4 regions of the Nocardiopsis nanhaiensis genome follow, and region 1 is predicted to be linked to each of the others. Evidence: riboswitches for the same ligand, from Rfam matches in the RefSeq annotation. Region 1 holds a riboswitch; each other region holds the start of a gene.
What was found. Region 1 has a riboswitch for cobalamin ahead of ACYVD1_RS02565 (ABC transporter substrate-binding protein). Riboswitches for the same ligand answer to the same signal wherever they lie in the genome.
Positions count from the first base shown of each region.

Region 1 (5,354 bases):
TGGGCCCTGGACAGCCGGGACGGTACCGAGCGCTGGCGGTTCCAGCCGGTCGGCGAGGTCCTGTGGGCCGACGCCAGCTTCGACGGTGAGCGGGTCGCGGTGCTGTACGAGGACGCCGAGCGGGAGGAACACTTGCAGAGGTCGCTGGCCGTTCTGGAGGCCGGTACGGGGAAGCTGGTCGGGGACCACCGGATCCACCGGAAAGTGGACGACGTGCTCCTGACCACCACCACGTTCGTGCAAGTGGAAGAAGGCGTCCTCTCGGTCCGGGCGCACGAGCAGGAGGGGACGGAGGACGAGGCCCGGTACGCACCTGAGACGGACTGCCGACAGGTCGGTGCCCCGGTCCTCGCGGGCCCCAGGATCCTGGTCGCCGAGGAGTGCACGCCGGACCCCGAGGACCGGGAGGGCGACGACGACCGGGAGCACGAAGTGCGGCTCCTGCACGAGGACGGCAGACCGTACGGCGGCCACGACGTACCCGGCCCGGTGGAGGAGGTGGCGGCGGCCCCGGACGGCTGGGCCACGGTGGTCCGCTACGGCGGCGACGATCCCGGCGTGCTGGCCTTCCAGAGCAGGGACGGCGACGTGATCGCCGAGGACCTGCCCGCCGGTACGGTCCCCCTCCGGGGAGAACGGTTGCTGTACACCGAGCCCGAAGGGACCGACGACGCCGACCGGGTCGAGTACCGCCTGGCGCAACCGCAGGTCGCTGTGCCCAGGGGGGAGGTCGCCGATCCCGAAGTACTGGAGAGCCTCGTGTTCACCGACGAGCGCCCCGACCCGGACAGCGTCACGGCGGGCTCCGAAGTGTTCGCGGCGGTCCACGCGGGTGACGAGGAGCCGACCGCCCTGCTCGTTGCCGAGTGGGGATCCGGCCCCGTCACGATCCCGCTCGACACGGCAGCCGAGGGCCTGTCCCCGGACGGGTCCCCCTTCGGTGTGGCGCTTGCCCCGGACACGGTCGTGGTCTCCGGCCTCTCCGCCGGTGACCGTGCCCACATCGTCGGTGTGGGCACGGTCCCAGGGGCTGACCTGGTTCGGACCGCCCCCGGAATGCGGTAAGGTTTTACCTGTTGGCGGGGCCGGAAACGGTCGTCGCGCAGCGGACGGGACGTAGCGCAGTTTGGTAGCGCACTTGACTGGGGGTCAAGGGGTCGTGGGTTCAAATCCCGCCGTCCCGACAGAGGAATAGCAGGTCATTGAGGGGCTCGTCTTCAGGCGGGCCCCTTTCTGCGTCTTCGGCGTGGTGGAAGCGGGGTTGAACCGGCGCCGGTGGGCGTTGAGCGCGGGTGCAGCAAGGGAGCACCCCCCGAAAATGTGTACCCGTGCTGGTGATAAAGTCCACGCCGTCGTGGTGTTCGGGAAGCCGGTGTAAGACCGGTGCGGCCCTCGCCACTGTGATCGGGAAGGTCATGCGCTCCCGCGAGCGGGGTCACTGGACCACAGGGTGGTCTGGGAAGACGCCGCGTGACTGTTCGACCCGTCAGCCAGGAGACCGGCCACGGCGTGTCCGATCCATCCACGAGGTGTGGAAAGGCGGCCCTGGCCTTGTTTGCCGTGCCTTCTGTCCGTCCCCCTTCTGTCCGCCCCCCTATCGTGCGAGGCACCGGTCATCGGTTTCCCCGCCGTGCGCCCGCGGTACTGTCCGCCGCGGCACTTCTGTTGGCTGGCTGCGCAAGCGCCGAATCCGACTCCTCGTCCGCGGCCTCCGACGGCATCGGCGTCGAGAACTGCGGCATGGAAGTCGAGTTCGACGCCCCGCCGGAGCGCATCTTCGCCATGAACCTGACCTCGATCGAGAACCTGATCGAGCTGGGCGTCGAGGACCGCATCGTCGGCGCCGTCGGCGACCTGGACCGCATGCGCGAGGACTTGCAGCCCCAGGCCGAGGACATCGACGTCCTCGATCCCGGCGGGGAAGACTACCCGAGCTCCGAAGCGATCCTGGAGACCGAACCGGACTTCATCTACTCGGTCTATCCGAGCGCGTTCCGGGAGGACGGAGGGGTCGCCAGCCGCGAGGAACTGCACGACCTCGGCGTCCAGAGCTACCTCTCGCCCGGTCGTTGCCCCGACCGCGACGACGAGCAGCCGCTGGAGTTCGACGAGATCTGGACGGAACTGCGCGAGGTCGGCACGCTGCTCGGCGCCGAGGAACGAGCCGAAGAGATCGCCGCCGAACAGGAAGAGACCCTCACCGCGGTCCGCGCCGACCTGCCGGACGATGTCGGGGACCTCGATGTCTTCTGGTGGGACATGGGCACCGGCGACGGCCCGACCGCCGGCGGCTGTTGCGGCGCCCCCGGCATGATCCTGCGCGAACTCGGCGTGAACAATGCCTTCGACGACCTTCCCGACCACTGGTCCAGTACCAGCTGGGAGCAGGTCGTCGAGCGGGACCCCGACCTCGTCGTCGTCGCCGACTTCGGCGGGGACGACGTCGACGACAAGCTCTCCTTCGTCGAGGACGACTCGACCCTGCGTGAGCTGCGGGCGTTCCGTGAGGACGCGGTCGTCGTGCTGCCGTTCTCGCAGACCACCCCGGGGCTGCAGAACGTCACCGCCATCGAGGAGATCGGCGCGTACCTCGCCGACGGTACCGTCCAGTGAGACTCGCCCCCCGCCAAAAGACCCAGCGGTCCACGGCCGCGCCACCCGGTAGAGGCCGGTCGCTGGGCGTCATGTTCCCGGTCGCCTTCGTACTGCTGACGGTGTCGATCGGCGTCTCGGCCACCATCGGACAGAGCGACCTGTCGGTCCGCGAGGTGTGGACCGTCGCGACCGACCGGCTCGGCCTGGCCTGGTTGCGTATCGACATGCTCGGGCTGTACGGCGTCGACGGCGTCACCGACCTTCGCGCGAACCTCGTGTGGGAGATGCGTCTGCCGCGCGTGCTCGCGGCGGCGCTGGTCGGCGGCGGCCTCGCGATCGTCGGTGCCGTGATGCAGACCCTGACGCGCAACCCGATGGCCGACCCCTACCTGCTCGGTATCTCCTCGGGCGCGTCACTCGGGGCGGTCGCGGTGATCGTCGCCGGACTGAGCATCGGTAGCCTCGGCGTGGCCGGCGGCGCGTTCGTCGGCGCGCTGGGCGCGTTCACGCTCGTGTTGGCCCTCGGGCAGCGGTCCGGTCGGCTCACGCCCACGCGCATGATCCTCGCCGGGGTCGCCGTGGGGGCCTTCGCCTCCGCTGTGACCTCCTTCCTGATCATCTGGGTCGCCGACCCGCACGCCACCCAGGAAGCGCAGTTCTGGCTGTCGGGGTCGTTGGCCGCGGCGCGGCTGCCGACCGTGTACACCATGGCGCTGGCCGTGCTGATCGGGCTGCTGGTCTTCGGTGTCGCTGCCCGGCAGTTGAACGCGTTCGCGTTCGGCGAGGACACCGCCACCAGCCTCGGCATCAACGTCCAGCGGAGCCGGTGGGTGCTGTTGGTCGTATGCGCCCTCGTGACCGGCGTGCTGGTGGCCGGCTCCGGGACCATTGGGTTCGTGGGGCTGCTGATCCCGCACGCTGTGCGGGCGCTGGTCGGCCCGGACCACCGGCTGGTACTGCCGCTCTCGGCCCTCGTCGGCGCTACGTTCCTCATCTGGGTCGACGTTGTCGCCCGTGTCGCGTTCGATCCGAGGGAACTGCCTGTCGGCATCATGACCGCGATGCTGGGCGTACCGGTGTTCCTGTGGATTCTGAGACGCAAGGTAGATCGCTGATGACCCACCTCGCTTACGGCGAATCGCTCACGGCCGCCGACGTTTCCTGGTCGGTCGACGGCAAGCACATTCTCGCGGATGTCGACGTGGAGGTCCCCACCGGGAGTTTCACCGGACTCCTCGGTCCGAACGGGTCGGGCAAGTCGACCCTGTTGCGCGGGCTCGCGCGACTGGGGGAGCTCGACGAAGGTGTCATCCACATCGGCTCCGACAACGTGCACAGACTGCCGCGCCGCGCCCTGGCCCGCCGCCTGGCGCTCGTGGAGCAGCGTTCCGACACCGACATCGACCTCAGTGTGCTGGACGTGGTCCTCCTCGGCCGCACCCCCTACCGCGCCGCCCTGCAAGCGGACTCGGCCACAGACGTGGCCATCGCGATGCACCAGCTCGAACGGGTCGACCTCGTGCCCCTCGCTCACCGTCGCTGGCACACGCTCTCCGGCGGCGAACAGCAGCGCGTCCATCTCGCGCGGGCCATGACGCAGGAACCGTCTCTGCTGGTACTCGACGAACCGACGAACCACCTCGACGTCGGTCACGCCCTCCAGCTGTTGGCGATGGTGGAGCACTCCGGTCTGACGGTGCTGGCGGCGCTGCACGACCTGAACCTGGCCGCGGCGTTCTGCGACCACCTCGTCGTGCTGCACCAGGGACGGGTCGCGGCCTCGGGGGTCCCCGAGGAGGTGCTCACCGCGGACCTGATGGCCGAGGTCTACGGTGTCGAAGCGGACGTCGCCACGCACCCGAGAACCGGGCGTCCACACCTGTGGTTCCACCCGCCGACCATCCCGCACTGAGGCGCGCCGGGCCCACCCGCGGGAGCGGCCGGTGGACACTCACCGCACCCCTGACCACGGAGGCCGATGACGACTACAACGAACCCTGCGCCAGGGAGGGGTGGCGACCGGAGGGCACCGCCTCCGAGCGGCTCCGAGGCACGGCCATGAGGGCTGACGGCGGTGCTGCCCGGCTCCGCCACTCCGCTACGGCGTTGCCGCCGACGAGGGAGGCGGGGCCGTCGATGTCGACGCGCACGTGAGAGCCGGGGCGCAGCGGGGTCGCCCCGTGGGTCCGGGCCCGCAGGCGGCCGGCGTTGCTCAGGACGGCGCTTCCCGCCCGGTCGAGGGGTTCCAGCAGCAGGGCCGCGTCGTGGCCGTAGAAGTGGACGTCGGTGACGACCGCGTTGGCCCGTTCACCCGCATTCTCGGTGGCTGGCCGCACCCGCACCTGTTCCGGCCGGAGGATCGCCACCGGCGGGTGGGAGCCCTTCGCGGTACCGGTACTGTCCGTGCTGGCGGCCCCGTCGGTCCAGTCCAGCTCGACACCACAGCACCGGAGCCCCCCGGAGGCGGGGGCGTCCAGCACGATCACGTCGCCGAGGAGGAGCGCGACGTCGAGGTCGGCCGGACGGGCGTAGACGTCCCTCGGTGCGCCGACCTGCGCGATCTTCCCGTCCCGGAGAACCGCGACCAGGTCGGCCATGCTCATCGCTTCGGCCTGGTCGTGGGTGACCAGCAGGGCGGTCGTCCCCGAAACCCTGAGGACGCGCACGACGTCTTCCCGCAGCTCGGTGCGCAGGCCCGCGTCGAGTGAGCTGAACGGTTCGTCGAGCAGGATGAACCGGGGCTGCGGCGCCAGCGCCCG
Region 1 is NZ_BAAGZJ010000003.1:153,891-159,244, reverse strand. It holds gene ACYVD1_RS02575 (hypothetical protein) at 1-1,065, shown strand, start outside; tRNA gene ACYVD1_RS02570 (tRNA-Pro) at 1,111-1,184, shown strand; cobalamin riboswitch at 1,339-1,521, shown strand; gene ACYVD1_RS02565 (ABC transporter substrate-binding protein) at 1,666-2,613, shown strand; gene ACYVD1_RS02560 (FecCD family ABC transporter permease) at 2,685-3,710, shown strand; gene ACYVD1_RS02555 (ABC transporter ATP-binding protein) at 3,710-4,507, shown strand; gene ACYVD1_RS02550 (ABC transporter ATP-binding protein) at 4,581-5,354, opposite strand, start outside.

Region 2 (5,354 bases), on a different contig from region 1:
CACCCGTGCGGTCTCGTCGGCCAGGGGCCGGGTGCGCACCGCGTCGGGGGTGGTGGAGTCGCCGACGTAGGCCTTGGGTTCGGCGCCCGAGAGCGCGCGCACGGTCGCGATCATGCCGCCGTGGTACTGGAAGTAGTCGTCGGAGTCGGCGATGTCGTGCTCGGCGCTGTCGACGTTCTTCGCGGCGACCTTGATGCGCCGGTAGTTGGTGCGCATGTCGTCGGCGGCCGGAACCCCGTCGAGGCCGCGCCCGTAGGCGTAACCGCCCCAGGCCGTGTACACCTCGGCGAGGTCGCGGTCGTCGCGCCAGTTCCCGGACTCCACGAGCTGCAGGATCCCGGCGCCGTAGGATCCGGGCGCGGAACCGAAGATCCGGGTGGTGGCGCGTCGGTGGTCGCCGTGGTCGGCCAGGTCCGCGCGGGTGTGGGCGCGCACGTAGTTGTCCTCGTCGGCTTCGTCGAGATCGGCGACCAGTGCCACGGCGTCGTCGAGCATGGCGACCACGTGCGGGAAGGCGTCGCGGAAGAACCCGGAGATGCGCACGGTCACGTCGATGCGCGGGCGCCCCAGCTCCTCCAGCGGGATCACGTCGAGCTTGCTGACCCGGCGGGAGGCCTCGTCCCACTCGGGGCGGACACCGAGCAGGGACAGGACCTCGGCCACGTCGTCGCCGGAGGTGCGCATCGCCGAGGTGCCCCACACCGACAGGCCCACGGACCCGGGGTAGGTGCCGGTCTCCTCCATGTGGCGGCGCAACAGGGAGTCGGCCATCGCCTGGCCGGTCTCCCAGGCCAGGCGGGAGGGCACGGCGCGCGGGTCGACCGTGTAGAAGTTCCGGCCGGTCGGGAGCACGTTGACCAGCCCGCGCAGGGGGGAGCCCGAGGGGCCGGCCGGCACGAACCCGCCGTTGAGGGCGTGCGTGAGGTGGTCGAGTTCGTCTGTGGTGCGGGCGAGGCGCGGCACGACCTGGTCGGCGGCGAACTCCAGGACCCGGCGCACGTCGGGGTCTTCGTGCAGGTCGGCCACGGCGGAGCGGTCCCAGCCGGCGGCCTCCATCCCTTCGACCAGGGCGCGGGCCTGGGCCTCGACCTCGTCGACCTCGTTGGTGGGGGCCTCTCCCTTCAGTCCCAGGGCTGAGCGCAGGCCGGGCACGGCGGCGCCGACCCCGCCCCAGACCTGCGCGGCGCGCAGGACGGCCATGGTGAGGTTGACGCGGGGTTCGCCCTCCGGAGGCTCGCCGAGCACGTGCAGGCCGTCGCGGATCTGGGTGTCCTTGATCTCGCACAGCCAGCCGTCGACGTGGAGCAGGAAGTCGTCGAACTCCTCGTCGTCGGGGCGCTCCTCGAGCCCGAGGTCGCGGTGCATCTCCGCGGCGCGCATGAGCGACCAGATCTCAGCCCGGATCGCGGGGAGTTTGGCCGGGTCCATGGCGGCGATGTTGGCGTGCTCGTCGAGGAGCTGCTCCAGGCGGGCGATGTCGCCGTAGCTCTCGGCGCGGGCCATGGGCGGGACGAGGTGGTCCACGACGGTGGCGTGGGCGCGACGCTTGGCCTGGGCACCCTCGCCCGGGTCGTTGACCAGGAACGGGTAGATGAGCGGCAGGTTCCCGAGCACCGCGTCGGGGCCGCAGTCGGCGGACAGGGCGGCGTCCTTGCCGGGCAGCCACTCCAGCGACCCGTGTTTGCCGAGGTGGACGACGGCGTCGGCGCCGAACCCGTGCTCCAGCCACCGGTACGCGGCCATGTAGTGGTGGCTCGGAGCGAGTTCGGGATCGTGGTAGATCGCGATGGGGTTCTCGCCGAAGCCGCGCGGGGGCTGGACCAGGACCACGACGTTGCCGGCCCGGAGCGCGGCCAGGACGAGTTCGCCCTCGTCGTTGACGTAGAGCTTGCCGGGGGCCGGACCCCAGGTCTCGGCCATGGCGTCCTTGAGGGAGGCCGGGAGGCCCTCGGTCCAGGCGGCGTACTGCTCGGGGGTGATGCGTACCTGGGCCTCGGTCATCTGCGCGTTGGTCAGCCAGTCCTGGTCCTGGCCGCCGGCCTCGATGAGGGTGTGGATGAGGGTGTCGCCTGCCTCGGTCTCGTCCGGCAGGTCCAGGCCGGGCAGGGCGTCGGGCTCGCCCAGGTCGTAGCCGTCCTCGCGGAGCCGCCGCAGCAGGCGCACCAGGGAGCGGGGGGTGTCGAGGCCGACCGCGTTGCCGATGCGGGAGTGCTTGGTGGGGTAGGCCGAGAGCACGACGGCCAGGCGCTTCTCGGAGGCCGGGACCTGGCGCAGCCGGGCGTGGGAGGCGGCGATCCCGGCCAGGCGTTCGCAGCGCTCGGGCTCGGCGGTGTAGCGGGGCAGGCCGTCCTCGTCGATCTCCTTGAAGGAGAACGGCACGGTGATGATGCGCCCGTCGAACTCGGGGATCGCGATCTGGGTGGCGGAGTCGAGCGGGCTGACGCCCTCGGAGGTCTCCTGCCAGTCGGCGCGGGAGCTGGTCAGGCACAGGCCCTGCAGGACCGGGACGTCGAGGGCGGCGATACGTTCCACGTCCCAGGCCTCGTCGTCCTCACCGGCGGTCGCGGACGCGGGGACACTGCCGCCGGCGGCCAGGACGGTGACGATGAGGAGGTCGAAGGCGCGCAACGCCTCGAACAGGTCGTCGGGGGCCGAACGCAGCGACCCCGCGAAGACCGGCACGCCCACGGCCCGGCCCGTGGCGTCGACGGCGTCGGCCAGGGCGTGCACGAACGCGGTGTTCCCGCCGGCCTGGTGGGCGCGGTAGTAGAGGATGCCGATTTTGGGCAGGGACGGGTCCTGCGGGACCTCGCGCTCGGCCATTCCCCACAGGGGCACGTGCTGCGGGGCTTCGAACCCCTCGCCGGTCAGCAGCACGGTGTCGGACAGGAACGCGTGCAGGCGGGCGAGGTTGGTGGGTCCGCCCTCGGCCAGGTACCGGTGGGCGTCGGTGACCACACCCATGGGAACCGTGGAGCGCTCCATGAGTTCGGCGCTGGGCTGCTGTTCACCGCTGAGTACCACGAGAGGGGTGCCGCGCTCGCGGACCGCGGCCAGGCCCGGCCACAGGTCGTGCGGGGAACCCAGCATCCGGACCACGACGAGGTCGGCGCCCTCGACGGTTTCGGTGAGTTCTGTGTCGGTGGCACGCGAGGGGTTGGCCCACACGTACGCGGAGCCGCTGGCCCGCGCGGAGAGCAGATCGGTGTCGGACGTGGAAAGCAGCGCGATCCGTACCGTCATGGCCGGAATTCCTCCCCAGGGGTTCTCGCCCCGTCGATGGTCGGACCGCTCGTGGACAGTGTCTGACTTGCACCTGGTGTGAGGTGTCACAGTGGCGGAACCGTCCCGGACTCGCACCGGGTTCCTGTGCCACGAACGAGGAGCTCACACACTAACGGGCGCCGCGAGCCGACTCGCGACGGGCCTCCCCTTTCGAGGGCGGCCGACCGCGGGAACGTATGGCGAGCGGGACTCCGTTCGAGAGGCGCACAGTGCGGTCATGTCGTGGGATCGTGCCCCGGGTGCGTACGGGAGCCCGGTTGCTCCGGATCCCGTCGGCGCAGGAACCGGACGACGGGGCGCTCACCGTCGGTGGTGACCTCGGCCCGGACCCCGTAGACCTCTCCGATGAGCTCGGGTGTGAGCACCTGGCCGGGCGATCCCTCCGCCACCGCCCGACCGGCTCGGAGCACGACGAGCCGGTCGCAGTACATCGCGGCCAGGTTGAGGTCGTGCAGCGCGATCACCGTGGTCACGGGCAGGCTCACGGCCAGCTCCAACAGGTCGAGCTGGTACTGGATGTCGAGGTGGTTGGTGGGTTCGTCGAGCAGGAGCTCACTGGGTTCCTGAGCCAGGGCTCGGGCGATCTGGACCCTTTGGCGCTCCCCACCGGACAGGGTGTGCCAGGACTGCCCGGCACGGTCGGTGAGCCCGGTGCGTTCCAGGGCCGTGTCGACCGCGCGCAGGTCGTCGGCGGAGACCGGGGTCCAGGCGCGGCGGCGCGGGATACGCCCCAGGGCGACGACGTCGCGCACGGTCATCTCGGTCTGTGTGTGGGAGTTCTGCTGGACCACGGCCACGCGTCGGGCCACTGCTCTGCGGCCGATGCGCGGCAACGGGTCCCCGTCGAGGGTGACCGTCCCGGCGGTGGGTCCGAGAACCCCCGCGAGGAGCCGGAGCAGGGTGGACTTGCCGGATCCGTTGGGGCCCAGCAGTCCGACGGTCTCACCGGGGCGCGGGGCGAGGGTGACCCCGTCGAGCACGATGCGGTCGGCGATCCGGTGCACCACACCGTCGGCGCGCAGGTGGCCGCCCCCGGAGCCGGTCTCGGGCGGACCGTGACCGGACCATCCGCGGCCGGGTGAACTGGATCCGGGAGAGCTCACGTCTGCCTCCTCGAGCGGTACAGAACGGCGATGAAAGCGGGCACGCCGACGAGCGAGGTGACCACACCCACAGGGATCTCCTGCGGGTCCAGGACGGTCCGGGCCAGCGTGTCCACCCACACCAGGAACACGGCCCCGATCAGCGCGGTCACCGGAAGCAGCCGGGCATGCATCGACCCGGTCAGGATCCGGGTGGCGTGCGGCAGGATCAGCCCGACGAACCCGACCGCGCCCACGCTGCTCACGAGTGCGGCGGTGAGCAGGGCAGTCGCGGTCAGCAGCAGCACACGCGCCCGCGCCACACGCACGCCGAGCGAGGCCGCGGCCTCCTCCCCGAAAGCGAACGCGTCCAAGGTGGTGGTGTGGGCCAGGCACACGGCCAGCACGACCACCAGGACTCCCGCGCACAGAGCCACGTCGGCCCAGCCCACGTTGCTGAAGGAACCCAGCAGCCAGAAGAGCACGCCCTGCGTGGTCTCGGCGTCGGCCGACAGGAGCACGATGAACGAGGTCAGGGCCGAGAAGAGCTGCATGGCCGCGACCCCGGACAGCACGACCCGGTCCATGGTCCCGCCGAGGGTGTGGCTGAGCAGCATGACCATCCCGAAGGAGAGCAGCGCACCGAGGAAGGCCCCGGCCGACAGGGAGAGCACACCGGCGCCCCAACCGAGCACGATCACCGCGACCGCACCGGTGGAGGCGCCGGACGAGACCCCGAGCACGAAGGGGTCGGCCAGCGGGTTTCGCAGCAGGGACTGCATGACCGCACCGCACAGGGCCAGCCCCGCCCCGCACACCGCGGCGATGAGGGTGCGCGGCATGCGCAGGTCCCACACGATGCCGTCCTGGATGGGGGTCAGGGGGCTCTCGCCGATCCCGAGGCGGGCACCGAGCGAGGCCCACACCTCGCCGGGGGTGATGGCCGCGGGGCCGATGGTCACGGTCACCGAGACCGACACCGCCAGC
Region 2 is NZ_BAAGZJ010000002.1:22,013-27,366, reverse strand. It holds gene cobN (cobaltochelatase subunit CobN) at 1-3,243, opposite strand, end outside; cobalamin riboswitch at 3,280-3,424, opposite strand; gene ACYVD1_RS01055 (ABC transporter ATP-binding protein) at 3,501-4,307, opposite strand; gene ACYVD1_RS01050 (FecCD family ABC transporter permease) at 4,385-5,354, opposite strand, start outside.
Region 2: it holds a riboswitch for cobalamin, as region 1 does, so the genes downstream of both, cobN (cobaltochelatase subunit CobN) here and ACYVD1_RS02565 (ABC transporter substrate-binding protein) in region 1, are expected to answer to the same signal.

Region 3 (5,354 bases), on a different contig from region 1:
GCGTCGTCGCCGTAGCGGTCCACCATCCAGGCGACCATGTTGTGGATGGACAGGTAGCCGGCGACGGACGGGCAGCCGGTGGCCAGGGCCTCGAAGGCCACGGCGCCGTCGTGCCGGGTCAGTCCCGTGCCGCCGGAGCCCTCGGAGACGTAGAGGCCGCCCATGCCGAGTCCGGCGGCCTTGCGGAGCACGTCGACCGGGAAGTGCTTGTTCTGGTCCCACTCGACGGCGAAGGGCGCGAGGTGTTCGTCGGCGAACCCGCGCGCGGTCTCGGCCAGCGCGCGCTGTTCGTCCGTGGTCGCGGGGGTCACCGGACAACCGGGATAGTGAACTCCGCGCCCTCCTTGACCCCGGAGGGCCAGCGCGAAGTGACGGTCTTGGTGCGGGTGTAGAAGCGGATGGAGTCGGGCCCGTGCTGGTTGAGGTCGCCGAATCCGGAGCGCTTCCAGCCGCCGAAGGTGTGGTAGGCGACGGGCACCGGGATGGGCACGTTCACGCCGACCATGCCGGTCTCGACCCGCTGTGAGAAGTCGCGCGCGGTGTCGCCGTCCCGGGTGAAGATGGAGACCCCGTTGCCGTACTCGTGCTCGCTGGGCAGGCGCAGGGCCTCCGCGTAGTCGGCGGCGCGCACCACGCACAGCACCGGGCCGAAGATCTCCTCACGGTAGATCCGCATGTCCGGGGTGACGCGGTCGAAGAGGGAGGCTCCGGTGAAGAAACCGTCCTCGTGGCCCGCGACCTTGTGGCCGCGGCCGTCGACCACCAGTTCGGCGCCCTCCTCGACGCCCAGCCCCACATAGGAGTCGACCTTCTCCAGGGCTCCCTTGGACACGAGCGGGCCGAAGTCGGCGCCGGGGTCGTCGGAGGTGCCGACCGTCAGGCCGGAGATGCGCTCGGTGAGCTTGGCGACTAAGGCGTCCGCGGTCTTCTCACCCACGGGAACCGCGACGGAGATGGCCATGCAGCGTTCTCCAGCCGAACCGTATCCGGCGCCGATGAGGGCGTCGGCGACCTGGTCGAGGTCCGCGTCGGGCATGACGACCATGTGGTTCTTGGCCCCGCCGAAGCACTGGGCGCGCTTGCCGTGCGCGGTGGCGGTGGAGTAGACGTGCTCGGCGATCGGAGTGGAGCCCACGAAGCCCACCGCGGCCACGCGGGGGTCGGTGAGCAGGGTGTCCACGGTCTCCTTACCGCCGTTGACGACGTTGAGCACGCCCGGGGGCAGTCCGGCCTCCAGGAACAGTTCGGCCAGCCGGAGCGGCACCGAGGGGTCGCGTTCGGAGGGCTTGAGGATGAAGGCGTTCCCGCAGGCCAGCGCGGGCGCGGCCTTCCAGAGCGGAATCATCGCCGGGAAGTTGAACGGGGTGATGCCCGCGACCACACCGAGGGGCTGGCGCAGGGAGTGCACGTCGATCCCGGCGCCCGCGTTGTCGGAGAACTCGCCCTTGGCCAGGTGCGGGATACCGGCGGCGAACTCGACCACCTCCAGCCCCCGCTGGAGATCGCCGTGCGCGTCGGCGACGGTCTTGCCGTGCTCGGCGGACAGCGCCCGAGCGATGGACTCCCGCTCCGGCTCGACCAGCTGCAGGAAGCGCAGCAGGACCCGGGCCCTGCGCTGGGGGCTCCAGGAGCCCCAGTCGATCTGCGCTGCCTCGGCGTCGGCGATGACCTGTTCGGTCTCCGCCCGGTCCGCCAGGGGGACGCGCGCCTGCACCCGGCCGGTGTTGGGGTCGTAGACGTCGCCGAAGCGACCGGACCGGCCCGGGACGTTCTTGCCATGCACGAAATGCGTCAGCTCGCTGACCATGCGTGTTCACTCCATCCTCGTGGATCACACGAATTCCCTGGCCGCGAGCGGTGGCCTGACTCCCGGTGTTGTCCCCGGTCACAGTGGCGGGACCGTGCTGGATTCGCACCAGCTTCCCCGCTCCGCGGCCACCTCACCATATAGTTGGACGTCCTACTAAATCTAGGCCCGGGACGCCTTGGATCACGCGCGACCGCGGAGCCGAAGGCCAAGGACACTGCGGAGGACAGCGCCAGCTGCGACACCGCAGCGAACGGACATACCCGACCCTTTGCCGGAGGGGCGACACCCCCAGTAGGCTCTGCGACTTGTGACCGCCAAGGAGCCGCCCCGCGCAACCGACCATGTCCTCGCCCTGACCCCCGAGTGGCGAACCGTCGACACCACACTGCGTGTACTCCTGGTGATCCACAGCGTCACCGCCGCCACCCGCATCGCCGACATCCTCCCGGCGCTCCACGACCCCCGCGTCCAGCTCTACTGCGCCCAGACCAGCGGTGCCGTCTTCGCCAACGGCGTCCAGGAGTACATCCGGGAGAACGGTGTCCGCCACCTCCCCTGGGACCAGGCACGGGAAATGGAATTCGACCTCGTCGTCACCGCCAGCCTCGGCGATAATCTGCACGAGATAAATTCCCCGATCCTGAGAATTCCCCACGGCAACGGATATAATAAGAGGTGGAAGCAGGAAGCAGGAAGCAGGAAGCAGGAAGCAGGAAGCAGGAAGCAGGAAGCAGGAAGCAGGAAGCAGGAAGCAGGAAGTCTTCGGACTCTCCGACGGGACCCTCAAGCACGAAGGGCGCCTGGTTCCCTCCGCCATCGCGCTCTCACACACCGAACAGTTCGACCGGCTCCGCGAAGGCTGCCCCGACGCGCTCCCCCTCGCCTTTCTCGCTGGCGACCCCTGCTACGACCGGCTACTCGCCAGCGCGCCGAGGCGGCTCAACTACCGCGACGATCTCGGCCTGCGCCCCGGACAGAAACTCATCACCGTCAATTCCACCTGGAAGACCGATTCCCTTTTCGGGTCCCACCCCTCGCTCGTACCACGGCTCCTCTCCCGACTCCCGTACGATGAATACCGCCTCGCGCTCGTCCTGCACCCCAATGTCTGGTCCTCGCACAGTGAGCGCCAGATCGAGGCGTGGTTCGACGAAACCCTCCGCTCCGGCCTCCTCCTGATCCCGCCCGACGAGGGCTGGCGCGCCGCCGTCACCGCCGCCGACCTCGTCCTCTCCGACCACGGCTCCGTCAGCGTCTACGCCGCCGCCCTCGGTCGCCCGGTCCTGCTCTCCCCCGGCGGCCGCGACTCCGTCGACCCCGACTCCGCGCTCGGCCGCCTCTACGAAGCAGCCCAGCCCCTCGACCCCCACGCACCGTTCCCGCCCCAGTTCCACCAGGCGGAGAAGCTCCGCGACCACACGCACGAGACCGCCCGATCCTGGATCAGCTCCGCGCCCGAGCAGTCGCTCGACCTCATCCGCGCCGAGGCCTACCGGATCATGGGAGTCGATCCGCCCGCGCGCGCCCCCGCGCTCCTCGCCGTGCCGCCGCCGAGGGTCCGGAGCCTCGGGACCGCCTCCCTGTGGGTCGCCGTCACCCCGGTGGAGGACTCCCTCGCCGTCCACAGGGTTCCCGCCGCCGCGAACCCCGACGGCCCGGGGATCCTGGTCGTGTCCGACGCCGAACTCGACCACCGCCTCGCCGGGGCCGCCGACGCCTTCACCGTCGCGGAGGGGAACCTCCCCGCCGACGAGGAACTGTGGTCCGACACCGTGTTCGCCCACAGGCCCGGCGCGAGGCTCACCGTCGTGCACTCCCCCGAGGGCGCCCGCCTGCGTACCCGTGAAGGAGCGCTCTTCCGGCTCCGCTTCGAAAGCTCCCTCGACGACGACCACCTGGCCGTGTGCATCCTCGCCGAACGCCTCATCACGGCTGACCACCCTCCCACCCCGGCGGCGCTCGCGGCCCGCAGCCCGCTGAGGATCCGGATCTCCCTGGAGCGCACACTCACCGTCCCCTTCGAGGTCTACACCCACTGATTTCCGGATTCCACCGACATCACGCGACCACGCTCAGTAGCTTCATGCCATGCCCGGATTCGACCACGAACTTCAGGTACGGCTGCTCCAGAACAGGCCGTCCCTGGTGCCCTTCATGCTCAGCGACACGCTTGGCTTCCCTGTGCCCGACTTCGCCCGTGCGGAGCTCGGCTGCGGTGACCACACCAAGCTCAAGCCCAAGCCGTTCAAGTCAGACAACGTGGTCGTTCTCTACGACGACGACGGCGGAAAGCTACTGGCCATCATCTCGGAGGTCCAACAGGACAAGGACCATGACAAGCCCTACACCTGGCCTCTTTACCTCGCCACTGTCAGGGAGCAACTACGTTGCCCCGTTCGATTGATGGTGGTCTGTCCGGACAGCGACACCGAGCAGTGGGCACGCACTCCCATCGAGATGGAGAACGGAGGTGCCGTTCTCAGGCCAGCGGTCCTAGGACCGAGTAACACCCCCTACATCGACGACATCGAACGGGCGAGGGCCCTTCCGGAGCTTGCCGTGCTGTCCGCAGCGGCTTACGGCTCACACCTGCCTGTGCTCAAGGCCGCCGAAGCCGCCCTGGACAAGCTGCCCGAACACACCCAACTTCTTTATAATGACTACATCGAGTCGAAGCTCAATGCGTCGGCCCGCAAGATGTGGGAGGACCTCATGGCAACCGGTACCTACGAGTGGCAGAGCGACTTCGCCCGCAAGTACGTGGGGCAGGGCCGTGAGGAAGGCCGTGAGGAAGGTTTCGCGCAGGGCAAGCGCGAGGCGCTCCTCCGTATCCTGGAGGCACTCCCCATCACGGTTGACGAGGAGGCACGCAAGCGTATCGACGAATGCGCTGACTCGGACCAGCTCGATGCCTGGCTCACCAAGGCCGTCAAAGTGAAGACCACCGACGAACTATTCGCCTGACCCCATTCCAGCAATACCGGGGCCGGAGCCACATGCCCGGCCCCGACGCTATGCCCGCTCCTGCCCGGTGAGCTTCTCCCGAAGGCGCTTGGCGGCTCCGGCCGCGCCGACGAGCTCGTACACCTCGGCCGCCGTGGTCCACCGCTCCCCTGGGCTGTCTCCGAGGTCGCCCAGGGTCTCCAGGACCTTGCCGACCTGGTAGGCACGGTTGGCCGCGACGAAGCGGCCCAGGGCCTCCCCCAGCAGCGCGACGGCCTGGCCGGGGTGCTCCTCGGCGAGGATGCGGGCCTGGTTCACCAGCAGCTTGCCCTCGTTGGCGTGGTCGGGCCCTTCCGCCTCAGCGTGCTCGCGGAACAGCCGGAGCGCGGCCGCGTAGCGTTCGAGGGCCGCCTCTTGATCCCCGCCCAGCAGTGCGGCGTCCCCCATGTGCATGTGGTGGAGGGCCGACGGCCGGGCGCGCGTGTGGTCGAGGCAGGGGAACGACGCCTCGAGCCGACGTTCTGCGGCCTCCCGGTGACCCTCACGGCGTTCCAGGATGCCGAACCACTCCAGGGCCGCGCCCCTGCCTCTCGGGTCGGCC
Region 3 is NZ_BAAGZJ010000033.1:9,427-14,780, reverse strand. It holds gene ACYVD1_RS17155 (acyl-CoA dehydrogenase family protein) at 1-311, opposite strand, end outside; gene ACYVD1_RS17150 (CoA-acylating methylmalonate-semialdehyde dehydrogenase) at 308-1,807, opposite strand; adenosylcobalamin (AdoCbl) riboswitch at 1,806-1,952, opposite strand; gene ACYVD1_RS17145 (hypothetical protein) at 2,725-3,234, opposite strand; gene ACYVD1_RS17140 (hypothetical protein) at 3,310-3,849, shown strand; gene ACYVD1_RS17135 (hypothetical protein) at 3,899-4,774, shown strand; gene ACYVD1_RS17130 (hypothetical protein) at 4,823-5,354, opposite strand, start outside.
Region 3: it holds a riboswitch for cobalamin, as region 1 does, so the genes downstream of both, ACYVD1_RS17150 (CoA-acylating methylmalonate-semialdehyde dehydrogenase) here and ACYVD1_RS02565 (ABC transporter substrate-binding protein) in region 1, are expected to answer to the same signal.

Region 4 (5,354 bases), on a different contig from region 1:
CGCATACGGCCCGGCCGCAGGGAGGGAGTGGAGAGCTACGTCCAGCGCGACCTCGCCACCCTCGCCCGCACCGGTGTCCTGTGCGACGCGGTCCTGGTCAGCGGCGATGAGGACATGGCGTCCGTGGTCGCGGACGTTCAGGACATGGGTGTGCGCGTGACCGTCGTGCACATCTCCGTGGAAGGCAACTGGACGATCTCCCGCGCACTGCGCAGGGAGTGCGACGACCTCATCGAGATCGGCGCCGGGCACCTCCGCCCCCACGTCAACCTCCTCTCCAACGGTGGTTCCACCCAGGAGAACGCCGCCAAGACCACCACGCCCTTCGCGAACGGCCGTGCCCGGCCCGCGCAGGAGCCGCCGAGCCAGCCCGCAGCCGCGAACACCGGTCGCGTCGAGCCGGTCAACACCTCCACCGGCGGGCTCGAGGCGATGTTCACGGGCACCGGAGGCCAGTCGGTACCCCAGGGCAGCGCTATGGAGCAGCTGCGTGCGATGCGCCGCTCAATAGCGGAACAGCGGGGTGTCGACCACCTGGCCGGGCCGGGGGCGGAGAACACGCCGCCGGGCGCGATCGACGCCAACGGCTTCCCCTCGGGCGGACAGGTTCCGCCCGGGGTGAACGGCACCGGGGCCTACCCCGGTGCCACCGGAGGGCATCCGGCCCAGAACGGCCACTCCCCTCAGGGCGGTCCGCCGCCTCAGGGAGGCCATCCGCCCCAGGGCGGTCATCCGGGCCAGGCAGGCCATCCACCCCAGGCCGGGCACCCGGTGCAGGGCGGCCAAGGCGGTTACGGGCCACCCGGTACCGGAGGGCACCAGCCCATGCGCGGCGCGGAGCCGGGGGTCTACGGGCTCCCTGGCAGACCGGCGCCCGGCCAAGGGCCACCGATGACCGGACCCCAGCAAGCCTTCAACGGAACGGGGCCGCAGGCGGCGTTCGGCAGCGGGACCGGGCCGCAGAACTCCTTCGCCGACCACCAGCAGGTGCCGCCGAGGAGGGATGCTCCGCCTCCCCAGCAGGACCCGAGGTTCGGACCCGGACCAGGCGAGGAACCCGGTTTCGGAGGTGGGGCAGACGCAAACCCTACCTATGGGACCAGTACGGAAACTGACACCGCGTACAGCGGTGCCGCCTCGCCCCCGCACGGGGGAGGGCGACCTACTGGTCCCGAGTACGACCGCCGGTTCGGTGCCGGTCCCTACCAGGAATCCAGCCCTAGTCCTGGATATGCCCAGCAGACCGGCCCCGCCACGCATACCGTTGATGATGCGGTGCACGTCGCGCGCAAGGAAGGGAACGACTTCGCGGAATCGATCGCACGTGAGGCGCCCGTCCTGTGGGTGGAGGCGGTCCTCGCCCGCAGGCCGCGGATGCCTTCGGATCTGGAGGCACGCCTGCTCCAGGGGTCCTCACTCCCGATCGACCACCTGTTGCGCGACGAGGTCCGTGACGGGTTGCGCCAGGGGTTCTGGCAGGCGTTGGAGCGTGCCAGGCCCTGATCGGTGCGTGGGATTGCGAATAGGGGATGGGGGCGATGCGGTTGACCCGCGTGACGACGGCGGAACTCGACCGACTGGAGTTCCACGCTGTCCGATCCGGTGAACACGGTCGGATCGCCGCCCAGCTACTGGATCTGGCGAACCGGGTGGACGCCGGGAGCGAGGTCACCCGTGCGGAGCTGTTCGTGCGTTCGGGCGAACAGTGGGAGATCGCACAGGAGTTCGAGCGAGCCTGTGCCGCCTACCAGCGCGCCATCGACGACGGCGGCCCCACCGTGGTCGACGCGCACGCCCTGAGCGCGGGAGCCTTGCTCCAGCTGGACGAGCGCGACCAGGCCCACGAGCACCTCAAGCGGCTGGAGGCCGGGGAGCCCGTCGAGCTCCCCACCCACATCCACGTCGCGGAGGTGCTCTACGCGCACGACGACCTCGAGGGTGCCGAACGCTGGGCGACCGCCGGTGCGCGCCGTTTCACGGGCGGGTCCCAGCCCGCCTACGCGCGCGACCTCTTCGTGGAGCTCCTGAGGATCCGGTTCCGGATCAGGACCGACATGGGACTGGTCGAGGACGACCTGGACCTCCTGCTCGACGAGGAGTGAGCTTTCCGACGCGTTCGCGGAGATCCGGAGCCCTGGGGCGCGACGGAATCTTCCGCGCCCGGCCGCGTGGTGTGTGTCTCTGCCGCTCTCAGGCGGCCGAGTGCGCGCCGGGTCCCAGGCGCGCTGCGCCCTGTCCCATCCGGACCCTCTCCGAGCAGCTCCAGGCCTTCTTGTGGTGCCTCTCTCGGGCCACCGCGGACGTGTCCGCCCCGCCGACGTTCTAGGCTGTGTCCGACCCCCTCCGGAAGCGTTTGAACGCGGCCCATCGTGCACCGGATTCGGGTACCTGCGCGGTGCACATACCACGCTCCGCGCGTATGTTCGGCACTCATCGAAGAATCCGAGAAATCTACGACACGCCATCATCTTGCGGTGTTCCAAGGTGACAAGCCCTAGATGTAGTATCTGTCCCGCTGGTGGTTCACCGGGGTTCCTGACCCTGGTGAGGCAAGAGGGAACCCGGTGGGAATCCGGGGCTGCCCCGCAGCGGTAAGCGGGAACGAAGGCCGTCACACGCACTGGGAACCCCCTACGAGGTCCTGGGAAGCGACGGTGAGTAGGTCGCCCGTGAGCCCGAAGACCTGCCACCGGCGCGCACCCCCACGTGCGTGACGACGGAGCTTCGAGGGCGAGCTGCCGCGACCCGCCTGCGGACCGCGCGTATCCAGTACGCCGGTTCTCCGGTGAGCCCGCACGCTTGTCACTCGTGACCCCGTTCTCCGCCGGGACTCTTCTTTACTGAGGTTGGAGCCGCTGTATGACCCTTGACGTCGAGGCCGTGCCCGCATCCGGTCGGCGCGAGCCGAACAACGGCGGTGGCGCCCGCCCCGCCATCGACCGGATCGAGCACGTCGTTACCGAGGCCTGTGCGCGGCTCACCGGTGTTTCGGCGAACAAGGTCCTCACCGAGGCGCGCCGCGGCTTCTACCCCGGGATCCCCGACCACGAGGTCGAGCTGGCCCTGGTCATGGCCGCCCGCAGCTTCGTGGAGGTCGACCCGAACTACTCCTACGTGGCCGCCCGCCTGCTGCTGGACAAGCTCCGCACCGAGGCCCTGACCTTCGTCAGCGGTGTCCCCGAGAACGCTGGCCAGACCGAGATGTCCGACCGCTACGCGACCTACCTGGCCGCCTACGTGGGCCGTGGTATCGACCTCGGGCAGCTGGACCCGGCGCTGGCCAAGTTCGACCTGGAGCGCCTGGGCAAGGCCCTGCACGCCGAGCGCGACGAGCAGTTCACCTTCCTCGGCATCCAGACCCTGTACGACCGCTACTTCCTGCACAGCGACGAGGTCCGCTACGAGCTGCCGCAGGCGTTCTTCATGCGCGTCGCCATGGGCCTGGCGCTCAACGAGGACGACCGCGAGGCCCGCGCGATCGAGTTCTACGAGCTGCTGAGCTCGTTCGACTTCATGGCCTCCACACCCACCCTGTTCAACTCGGGAACGGTGCGCGCGCAGCTCTCGTCCTGCTTCCTCACGACGGTCGGCGACGACCTCCAGGACATCTTCCACGGCATCAGCAACAACGCGATGCTCTCGAAGTACTCGGGCGGCCTCGGCAACGACTGGACCCCGGTTCGCGGCCTGGGTGCGCACATCAAGGGCACCAACGGCAAGAGCCAGGGCGTCGTCCCGTTCCTGAAGATCGCCAACGACACCGCCGTGGCGGTTAACCAGGGTGGGCGTCGCAAGGGCGCGGTCTGCGCCTACCTGGAGACCTGGCACATCGACATCGAGGAGTTCCTCGACCTCCGGAAGAACACGGGAGACGAGCGCCGCCGCACCCACGACATGAACACCGCGAACTGGGTTCCGGACCTGTTCATGAAGCGTGTGGAGGAGCAGGGCACCTGGACCCTGTTCTCGCCGGACGAGGTCCCCGACCTGCACGACAAGTACGGCAAGGACTTCGCCGAGGCCTACGAGAAGTACGAGGCCGAAGCCGAGTCCGGCCGGATCAAGGTCTCCAAGAAGATGCCTGCGGTGGACCTGTGGCGCCGTATGCTCACCATGCTGTTCGAGACCGGCCACCCGTGGATCACCTTCAAGGACCCGGCGAACCTGCGCTCGCCGCAGCAGCACTCCGGTGTGGTGCACTCCTCCAACCTGTGCACCGAGATCACGCTGAACACCGACAAGGACGAGGTCGCGGTCTGCAACCTCGGCTCGGTCAACCTGCCCCAGCACGTGGGCCGGGACGGCATCGACGCCGAGCGCCTGCGCCGGACCGTCCGCACCGCCGTGCGCATGCTGGACAACGTCATCGACGTGAACTTCTACACGATCCCCGAGTCTCACCGCGCCAACATGCGCCACCGCCCGGTCGGCCTGGGCCTCATGGGCTTCCAGGACGCGCTGTTCAAGATCCGCACCCCGTTCGGTTCCGAGGGCGCGGTGACCTTCGCGGACGAAAGCATGGAGCTGATCAGCTACTACGCCATCGAGGCGTCCATGGAGCTGGCCGGCGAGCGCGGCGCGTACGAGAGCTTCGACGGTTCCCTGTGGAGCAAGGGCGTCCTGCCGATCGACTCCCTGAACCTGCTCGCCGACGCCCGCGGCGGTGATGACCTCGTCATGGACCGCGGCGAGACCCTGGACTGGGACTCCCTGCGCGAGCGCGTCAAGTCCGACGGGATGCGCAACTCCAACGTCATGGCGATCGCGCCGACGGCGACCATCGCCAACATCACCGGCGTCAGCCAGTCGATCGAGCCGGTCTACCGGAACCTGTTCGTCAAGTCGAACATGTCCGGCGACTTCACCGTGGTCAACGACTACCTGGTCCGCGACCTCAAGGAGCGCGGTCTCTGGGACGACGACATGGTCTCCGAGCTGAAGATGCACGACGGCAGCCTGGGCGACATCGACCGGGTCCCGGACGACCTCAAGGCCCTGTACGCGACCGCGTTCGAGGTCGACCCGACCTGGCTGGTGGACGCGGGTTCGCGCCGACAGAAGTGGATCGACCAGGCGCAGTCCCTGAACCTGTACATGGGCGCGCCCAGCGGTCGCAAGCTGGACGCCCTGTACCGCCACGCCTGGCGCTCCGGTCTGAAGACCACCTACTACCTGCGTTCGCAGAGCGCCACGCACGTCGAGAAGAGCACGTTGAAGGGCACGGACGGCCGTCTCAACGCGGTCTCGGCGACCCCGGCCGCGGCGCCCGCCCCGGCCGCCAGCCCGTCCCCCAGCCCGAGTCCGGCCCCGGCGGCCGCGCCCGCCGAGCCCGAGGACGAGTTCGAGATCGTCGA
Region 4 is NZ_BAAGZJ010000140.1:2,441-7,794, forward strand. It holds gene ACYVD1_RS33885 (NYN domain-containing protein) at 1-1,503, shown strand, start outside; gene ACYVD1_RS33890 (hypothetical protein) at 1,530-2,102, shown strand; cobalamin riboswitch at 2,503-2,705, shown strand; gene ACYVD1_RS33895 (ribonucleoside-diphosphate reductase subunit alpha) at 2,860-5,354, shown strand, end outside.
Region 4: it holds a riboswitch for cobalamin, as region 1 does, so the genes downstream of both, ACYVD1_RS33895 (ribonucleoside-diphosphate reductase subunit alpha) here and ACYVD1_RS02565 (ABC transporter substrate-binding protein) in region 1, are expected to answer to the same signal.